4 regions of the Heliomarina sp. genome follow, and region 2 is predicted to be linked to each of the others. Evidence: riboswitches for the same ligand, from Rfam matches in the RefSeq annotation. Region 2 holds a riboswitch; each other region holds the start of a gene.
The links. A riboswitch is a leader RNA that binds a small molecule or an ion and turns the genes downstream of it on or off. The one in region 2 is predicted to bind cobalamin.
Positions count from the first base shown of each region.

Region 1 (2,195 bases), on a different contig from region 2:
CGCGGATGTTGGTCAGCATCAGCGCCACGCCACCGCCGCGTTTCGACAACTGCAGCGCAGAATTGATGCCGCGCCCGATGCTTTCCATGTTGTCTTCCAGACGCAGCAGGAAACAGGAGACGAATTCGCCTCGTGCTTTTTTCCCGGCGTTGAGAAAGGTCGGCGTCGCGGGTTGGAACCGTCCGTCGATGATCTCTTCCATGATCTTGAGCGCAAGCGTTTCGTCGCCCCGCGCCAGCGTCAGCGCGACCATGACGACACGGTCCTCGAACCGCTCAAGGTAACGCTGCCCGTCCCATGTCTTCAGTGTGTACGAGGTGTAATACTTGTAAGCTCCTAGAAAGGCGGGAAAGCGGAATTTCTTGGCCCAGGCCGCATCCCAGATCTTGCGCAGGAAGGTCGGCTCGTACTGCTCAAGCACGGCGCCTTCGTAGTAACCTTCCTCGACGAGATAACCGAGCTTTTCCTCGAGCGAGTGAAAGAACACGGTGTTCTGGTTCACGTGCTGAAGGAAATACTGACGCGCCGCCTTGCGGTCGGCATCGAACTGAATCTTGCCGTCCTCGTCATAGAGGTTCAGCATCGCGTTCAGCGCGTGAAAGTCGAGGTTCGCGGTTAGGCTGGAATCGAGCATTCTTGTCCCCAAAATGTCTCAAGCCCGGCCTTGACGCGGGCGATATCGGTATCGGTTCCGGCAAGCTCGAAACGGTAGAGCACCGGCACATTGCATTTGCGGGCGATGACACCGCCCGCCTGCGCGAAAGTCGCGCCGAAATTCCGGTTTCCCCCGGCAATGACGCCGCGCAGCGGGGCGCGACGTTCAGGAGCGTTCAGAAAGCGGATCACCTGCCGGTGCACCGCGCCCCGCCCATGCGCATCCGCATATGTCGGGCAGATCAGAACGTAAGGCGCGCGGATATCCGGGAAAGCCTCGGTCTCGTCAATGGGGATTCGGTCCGCCGCGAGGTCAAGCTTTTCCACGAAGCGCCGGGTATTGCCCGATCGCGAAGAGAAAAAGACAAGCCCGCTCATGGCTTAGAATCCCCATCCGGAAAATTTACGACAGACGTCCGATCATGTCCGGACGGAACCCGGCCCAGTGCTCGTCCCCGGCGATCACGACCGGAGCCTGACGATAGCCCATTTCCTGAACCCGTTCCATAGCGGCGGCGTCCTGAGTCAGGTCGACCACGTCGTAGTTCAGCCCGCGTGCGTCCAGCGCACGAGTGGTTGCGGTGCATTGTACGCATGCCGGTTTGGAATACACTGTGATCGTCATTGTCTGGTCCCTTGCCAATTTTCAGAGCCGTCTGAGTCGGGACTCGAAGAGAGGCGCTTTTGCCCCTGTCTTCCCTCCCGGACCCACCGTCCGTGGTCGTCATCTTCGCCGCCTTGGCAGGTCTCCTGACTTCGCGGCTCAATCGCCTTGGCCCGCCTTCCCGGAACGTGAATTCCAGTGGTTTCGGGCCTTGGCTTGCCGCTTACAGTTGCGGGGGCAGTGCCGGATTCTCACCGGTTTCCCTCTTTGCTGACGAGTCACCTCGTGAGCACCAAAGCTACAGCATATTGTGTCAGTGACGGGTGGGGTGTCAATATCTAGCGGCGGCCGCCGGGGCGATTTTTTTTCATTGTGACGGAGAAAGGTGACTGCCATGTGATGGTCGCTCAGTCGGCGCAGGCAGTCTTGGACCCGGCGCGTCAAGGGCGCGGTAAAAGTCCGGCAAGAGGGCTGCCCCACGAAAATGCCCAAGCCCGTCCCTAAAGGCAACTGCGAAATCGCCCAATTGCGGCCGGCAGGATCGGTTGACCAAAATTAGGGCGTGTTGTGCCGGGATCCGCCGCGCCAATGCACCGCATCAAGCCCTCTTCCCCTGCGGCGGGAATCCGCGCTACATCGGCGACATGACTCGCAGACCGGCCCATTTCCTGCTGACAAGCCTTGCCGCGATCCTGATCGCGCTGGTCAGTGTCCTGTCTGCTCACCTCATGGCGCCCGACCGCGACGAACCCGCGCGCGAGATGGCCGCTCTCGGCCTCGGGCTCAGCTATGATGACATCTGCGGCGACCTTGAGGGTGCCCATGAGCATCGCTGCCCGTTCTGCCGATTGCTGCCCGAGGCGCCGGATATGCGCCCCGAACTGGCTGAGGGTCAGCTGCGCTATTCGACCGATCTGGCGCAGCTTTCGGACCTGAC
Region 1 covers NZ_JBRBUI010000008.1:148,293-150,487, reverse strand. Annotated here, with positions in the region: gene nrdE (class 1b ribonucleoside-diphosphate reductase subunit alpha) at 1-634, opposite strand, end outside; gene nrdI (class Ib ribonucleoside-diphosphate reductase assembly flavoprotein NrdI) at 616-1,032, opposite strand; gene nrdH (glutaredoxin-like protein NrdH) at 1,058-1,279, opposite strand; cobalamin riboswitch at 1,378-1,570, opposite strand; gene ACU0FH_RS01475 (hypothetical protein) at 1,903-2,195, shown strand, end outside.
Region 1: another riboswitch for cobalamin. It lies ahead of nrdH (glutaredoxin-like protein NrdH); the one in region 2 lies ahead of ACU0FH_RS03980 (aromatic ring-hydroxylating oxygenase subunit alpha).

Region 2 (2,195 bases):
GGAAATGGTTCCATGTCGTCGGGTAGTGGAACTTGAGCAGAGAACCCGCGTCATCGAAAGGCACGCGACCAAGGCGACGCCGGACCGCGATGTCACCCGACATTGTGTAACTTTTCGCACCAACTTTCAGCGGCATGCGTGCCAGGCGATATTGCCCCGCGGTGTCAATGTGAAAGCGCGACGGAAGATTTGCGTTTTCGCAGCGATCGAAATGGGCTGCAAGTGCTGGCGGCGTTTCTCCCTCTTCGACGCCGGTCACGGCCGGATCATCTGGGAAAGTACGGCAAAGCGCCGGATGGTTGCCGCCGCAATGGTAGCATTCACGGTTGTTTTCCCAGACCAGCTTCCAGTTACCTTCCTCGACAATCGTACTTTGATACGCGATCTTGGCATCGGAAAGATCGTGCGGCGCGAGATAAGGCTCGGCCAGGGTCGCGAAGGCGTCGAAATCCGGTGCCTGATCCGCAAGGCAGATGTAAACCAAGCCGGCCAGTTCCCGGCAATGGATCGGCTTGAGGCCATATTTCGACGCGTCGAAATCTGGACCCATATCCCGCGCCCAGAGTAGTTTTCCATCCAGTTCGTAGGTCCATTGGTGGTAGGGGCAGACCAGTTTCGGCACGTGACCCGAAGCAGCCTTGCAAATTATTGAACCGCGATGCCGACAGGTATTGTGAAAGGCGCGGATCACGCCATCCTGGCCTCGGATGATGACGATCCCATAAGCGCCGATCCGATGCGTGACATAGCTGCCCGTTTTCGGCAGAGCGCAGGCCGGAACGGTGTAAAGCCAATCGCGACAAAAGATTTCCTGAATATCCAGAGAGAAAATTTCCGGATCGCTGTAAAATGCTTGCTCCAGCGAGAAGCCGGGCTTGCGCCGGGATAACAGGTTACGCGTATTGGCCTCTGCGTTCATGGCCGAACTCCGAATTCCGGGCGCAGGGCCCGATTGCATGTTGTTCTGCGGATGGCGCATGGAAACGGACCGCCTTACCGAGGATACCGGCATGGCAAAGCGCCGCCTCCACCGCCCCCCGCGGTTTGACGTGATATCAGGCTGGTTTCCGGACTTGGAAAACCCGGACATGTCCGGTGTTTCGACGCCTTCCCAAGGGTCTCCTCCCCAGTGGCCAATGTCGAAACCAGCGCTTTCCTTACCGTTGCGGGGGCAGTTCCGGATTTACACCGGCTTCCCAATTCTCGGTCTTGCGACCGCACCCAATATCTGTCGGGCACCCTAGCCTGAAATATGCGAATCCGACGTACGATTACGACGTCGTATTGCGCGAAACAGACTTGATGGAAATTTTTGGGCTGCTCATTTCCTTGCGTGTGTTTAGAAAGTTCAGGCCTGACCTCATCTGTGAGCGCGACCTGACGCAGGGGCCATTTTGTGACACCACTGATCCCCGTGGCTTGGCAATTTACCTGACCACGAAATCTGCATGCAAGGCGCCAGCCGCTTTAAGGCTTTTGAGAATGTCAATCATATCTCTTGGTGAAACGCCGAGGGCGTTGAGGCCGGACACCACCTGAGAAAGGGAGGTGCCTTCAGGGACTTCAGCCAGAGATACGCCGGGCTCTTCTTCAAGTGCGGCGCCTGTCCGTGGAATGACAATCGGAGCGGCATCGGTAAAAGGATTCGGTTGAACGACGAGAGGCGCTTCTTCTATACGCAGGGTCAGGTTGCCTTGCGACACGGCCACCCGTGAAAGCCGGACGTCATCGCCCATGACTATCGTCCCCGACCGCTGATCGACGACCACCCTCGCCTTGCGTTGGGGTTCGACCAGAATGTTTTCGATGCGGCCAATGGCGTGAGCTGTCGATGCGGTTCGGGTGGCTCCGATATCGAATTCCACGGTGCCGGAATCCCGCATCACCGCGACGGTGCGCCGAAACTCCCGGTTGATCGCGCTTTCAATCCTTCCGGCCGTTGTGAAATCCGGGTCTCGCAAAGCGAGCCTTATGGTCGAAAGTGAGCCGAGTTCAAAATCGATCTCGCGCTCGATCCGGGCGCCAGAGGGAATGGTTCCGGACGTCGGAACGCCCTGAACCACCTCTGCAGCGTCACCGACCGCAGCGGCACCGCCCGCAAGGATTGCACCCTGAGCAACTGCGTATATCTGACCATCGGCAGCGTTCAATGGCGTCATGATCAACGTGCCACCTAAAAGGCTGTCGGAGTCGCC
Region 2 covers NZ_JBRBUI010000016.1:137,811-140,005, forward strand. Annotated here, with positions in the region: gene ACU0FH_RS03980 (aromatic ring-hydroxylating oxygenase subunit alpha) at 1-919, opposite strand, end outside; cobalamin riboswitch at 1,042-1,240, opposite strand; gene ACU0FH_RS03985 (flagellar basal body P-ring protein FlgI) at 1,428-2,195, opposite strand, start outside.

Region 3 (2,195 bases), on a different contig from region 2:
CCGGAACCTTCTTTCACCTGATCGCGAGGTCCGCATGACCGGGTTCGTCAGCTTTGTCGGCTCCGGCCCCGGTGACCCGGAGCTTCTGACGCTCAAGGCGGTGGACCGGATGAAGCGTGCCGATGCGATCCTGTTCGACGATCTTTCCTCGGGGCCGATCCTTGCCCATGCCGGGCGCGGTGCCGATCTGGTCGGTGTCGGCAAGCGGGCAGGGCGACCCTCGCCGAAACAGGACCACGTCAGCCGCCTGCTGGTCGATTACGCGAAAACCGGCGCCCGCGTGGTGCGGCTCAAATCCGGCGATGGAGGCATGTTCGGCCGGCTCGAGGAAGAGTTGATCGCCCTGCGTGAGGCCGGGATCGACTATGAGATCATTCCCGGCATCCCCTCTGCCTGCGCCGCCGCCGCTGCAGCCGGGATCCCGCTGACCCGCCGCTTGACCGCGCGGCGCGTGCAATTCGTCACCGGCCACGATGTTTCGGGGGCCTTGCCCGAGGATCTGAACCTTGCCGCGCTGGCCGATCCGTTGGCAACCACCGTCGTTTTCATGGGCAAACGGACTTTTCCGCGCCTCGCCGATCTACTGACCGGCGCGGGCCTGCCGCCCGACACACCCGCGCTTCTGGCCGAATCCGTCTCGACCCCGGATCAGCAGTTGATGCGCTCCACAGTCGCCGGTCTGGCTGAGCGTTTCGCCAATGACCCGGGGCCCGCCCCGGCGCTGATCCTCTACGGCGCTCTGGCAACCGCCTCTTAACTGTTTCTTCCTTGACCTGAAGGCATGATTTGGCCAATGGTCACGAAACGGTGCTCTCATTTGCTTGAGGGTTAAAAGGGAATGGGGTGCAAGGCCCCGACTGCCCCCGCAACTGTAAGCGGTGTGCCTGTTCAGCGATCCACTGGCGATGCCGCCGGGAAGGAAGAACAGGGCCGATAGCCGCGAGTCAGGAAACCTGCCGTATGAAACCAATTGGGCCTCAAGGCCCGCAAAATCGCCGGGGTTGGCGGAAGGAGACGACAAATGCATATCGAACCAGGCATCGTGCATGGCGCAAAAATGGCGCTGGCCTATGGCACAGCGGCCGCAGCGGCGGGCTATTCGCTCAAGATGATCGCGGATGACCTCAAGACTCACGCGGTGCCCTCCTTTGTCGCCCGGGCCGCCCTTGCTGTCGTGGCCGTGCTGGTCTTCTTCGAAATCCTGCCGCATTTCCCGGTCGGCGTGTCCGAAGTTCACCTGATCCTCGGTACCACGCTCCTGTTGCTTCTCGGGACTGGCCCGGCAGCGGTCGGCCTTGCAGGCGGTCTCGCGATCCAGGGCATGTTCTTCGCCCCGACCGATCTGCCGATGTACTTCGTCAATGTCACCACGCTGCTGGTGCCGCTCTTCGCGATCCACGCCATCGCGCGCAAGGTGCTGCCGCAGGGCGTCGCCTATGTGGACCTCGGCTACGGCGACGTGCTGAAGCTTTCCGTGGCTTACCAGGGCGGTATTGTCGCCTGGGTCGCTTTCTGGGCCTTCTACGGCCAGGGTGTCGGCGCGGAAACCTTCGCCTCGGTTGCCACCTTCGGTGTCGCCTACATGACCGTCGTGCTGATCGAACCGATCGCCGATCTCGCCGTTCTCTGGGTTGCCAAGTCGCTGCGCGGCCTTGAAAAATCCGGCCTCGTCACCCGCCGCCTCTACAACGCGGCCTGAAGACCGGCCAAACCCTGAAGAAAGGAAGCCCCGGTCGCGCAGGCGCCGGGGCTTTTGCATGGCATGGAACATCTTTTCCTGATCGGTATCGGCACCGGCAATCCCGAACATGTCACCGGAGAGGCTCGCCGCACCCTGCGCGAGGCCGACCTTATCCTGATCCCCCGCAAAGGCCCGGACAAGGCCGATCTGGCCGACCTGCGCCAGCAGATCTGCGCCGAGGTGCTCGACGATCCCGCCACCGTCATCCGCGAATTCGACCTGCCGGTCCGCGATGCCTCGGGGGATTACCGCAAAGGCGTGGACGATTGGCACGATGCCATCGCAATGGCATGGGCTGAAGCTATCGCGCGCCACGAAAAACCCGTTCACCGCGTGGCCCTGCTGATCTGGGGCGATCCCTCCCTCTATGACAGTTCGCTCAGAATCGCCGCCCGGCTCACCCCCCAGCCGATGATCCGCGTGATCCCCGGCATCACCGCGATGCAGGCGCTTA
Region 3 covers NZ_JBRBUI010000054.1:974,994-977,188, forward strand. Annotated here, with positions in the region: gene ACU0FH_RS22755 (cobyrinate a,c-diamide synthase) at 1-38, shown strand, start outside; gene cobA (uroporphyrinogen-III C-methyltransferase) at 35-757, shown strand; cobalamin riboswitch at 789-975, shown strand; gene ACU0FH_RS22765 (energy-coupling factor ABC transporter permease) at 1,022-1,699, shown strand; gene cobF (precorrin-6A synthase (deacetylating)) at 1,763-2,195, shown strand, end outside.
Region 3: another riboswitch for cobalamin. It lies ahead of ACU0FH_RS22765 (energy-coupling factor ABC transporter permease); the one in region 2 lies ahead of ACU0FH_RS03980 (aromatic ring-hydroxylating oxygenase subunit alpha).

Region 4 (2,195 bases), on a different contig from region 2:
TTTGACGCGAACAGCTCTACGGACAGAGTTCACAGGTCAAGCCAATGTAACGGTACGATAAGACGACAGCCCGGGGAGGGGCGATGAATCTTGACCGTACGAGGCTGCAAAGAAAATCCTGTTTTACGTTCACATCAGTCTGCGATGTGGGCACTGCCACGACCGCTCATCACACCGGAAATTCCGAAATTCACGCCCTCCGATTTCAGAGAGGAGAAAAAGCATGCCTGATCGCATTGCGAAGGTTGCGAACCGTCTCAAGGTGATGCCAACCCGCAGTCCGCGCGCCTTGATCGCCGTTGCAGGGCCTCCCGCGTCTGGTAAATCCACCTTTGCCGCGCAACTTGTCGCCCATCTCAACCAGTCCACGCATTCTGCGGTTCTGGTGCCGATGGACGGGTTCCACCTGGATAATTCCGTCCTTGCCCGGCGCGGCCTGCTGGCGCGCAAGGGCGCGCCGGAAACCTTCGACGTTGATGGGCTGGTCAGCGCCATGTGGCGGCTGGCGACCGAACAGCATCTTTATCTGCCCTGTTTCGACCGAGGACAGGACAGGTCCGTCGCCGGGCGGATCGAAGTCAACTCTCAGCACACGCTGGCGGTGATCGAAGGCAATTACCTGCTCTGCCGCGATGCGCCGTGGAACCACCTGCGCCCGCTCTGGTCCATGTCGGTTTTCCTGAATGAACCGAACCACGTGCTCTTCGACCGTCTCGTCCAGCGTTGGCTCGACAACAAACACGACCTGCGCGAGGCTCAGGCGCGCGCGCAGAACAACGATATGGCCAATGTCGCTTTTGTGCGCCGCTCGCTCGACCCGTCTGTCGATCTCGTCTTTGGCAGCGAGGTCGAAATCCAGCAGGGCGCCTGATCCCGGCACCTTACCACGGGGCCGGTACGTCTCTTGACAATCGCTTGACATCACCTGATCCGGCTGCGCAGATGTTGCGCGTTGGTGCCCGGGGTCTGCCCGGGTGAAAAGGGAATGCGACAGGGGCACGACACCGCGCCCCAAGCGCAGCCGCCCCCGCGACCGTGACCAGAGAGGTTGCCCGCTTGCCACTGATCTCCCAAGGTCGGGAAGGCAGGGAAACCGCCAGGGCCCGCCCTGACATCTGCAAGCCGGGAGACCTGCCAGCACAAGTTGACGTGAACCGGGCGGGGTGCCCCGGAGGCGGGTCCGCACGAGGATTCTGGCTCTTTCCCCGCTGAATAAGAATTGGACCCGGCCCGTGCCCGAACCCGACAAGACCGAAGTGCTGGTCTGCACCAAGTGCCGCATGACAGACGATCCGGTGGAAGGCATCCGCCCGGGTGCCGCTCTGTTCAGCGCGCTCGACGCGATGGACTGGCCCGACGGTGTGTCCTTTCGCCCCGTCGAATGCCTGTCGAACTGCACCCGTGGGTGTTCGATCGTGCTGCGCGGCGGCGCCGAGAGGTGGAGCTATGTCTATGGCAACCTGACCCCGGACATGGCCGACACCGTGCTTGATGGCGTCACCCGCTATCAGGCCACTGCCGACGGTCTTGTACCGTGGCGCGAAAGACCTGAACACTTTCGCAAGAATTGTATCGCTAGAATACCCCCATTGGAGTTCCCCGAATGAACGACCTCGCCAAACTGCCGGTTACCGTGATCACCGGTTTCCTCGGCTCCGGCAAGACCACCCTGATCCGCCACCTGATGCAGAACCCGCAGGGCAAGCGTCTGGCCGTGATCGTCAATGAATTCGGCGATGTGGGTGTCGACGGTGAAATCCTGAAATCCTGCGCCATTCCCGACTGCCCCGAGGAAAACATCCTCGAACTCGCCAATGGCTGTATCTGCTGCACCGTGGCCGATGATTTCATTCCTACGATCGAGGCGCTGATGGCGCTTGACCCGCGCCCCGATCACATCCTGATCGAAACCTCCGGTCTCGCCCTGCCAAAACCGCTGCTCAAGGCGTTCGACTGGCCCGATATCCGCTCGCGCATCACCGTCGACGGCGTGATCGCGCTCGCCGATGCCGAGGCGGTCGCGTCGGGTCGTTTCGCGCCGGATGTGGCCCGTGTCGATGCCCAGCGTCTGGCCGATGACAGTCTTGACCATGAAACTCCGCTCTCAGAGGTGTTCGAGGATCAGATCTCCTGCGCCGATATCATCCTCCTGACGAAACCCGATCTTGCCGGCCCCGACGGTCTTGCGAAGGCGC
Region 4 covers NZ_JBRBUI010000054.1:961,406-963,600, forward strand. Annotated here, with positions in the region: gene ACU0FH_RS22695 (nucleoside/nucleotide kinase family protein) at 224-871, shown strand; cobalamin riboswitch at 937-1,153, shown strand; gene ACU0FH_RS22700 (DUF1636 family protein) at 1,233-1,607, shown strand; gene cobW (cobalamin biosynthesis protein CobW) at 1,604-2,195, shown strand, end outside.
Region 4: another riboswitch for cobalamin. It lies ahead of ACU0FH_RS22700 (DUF1636 family protein); the one in region 2 lies ahead of ACU0FH_RS03980 (aromatic ring-hydroxylating oxygenase subunit alpha).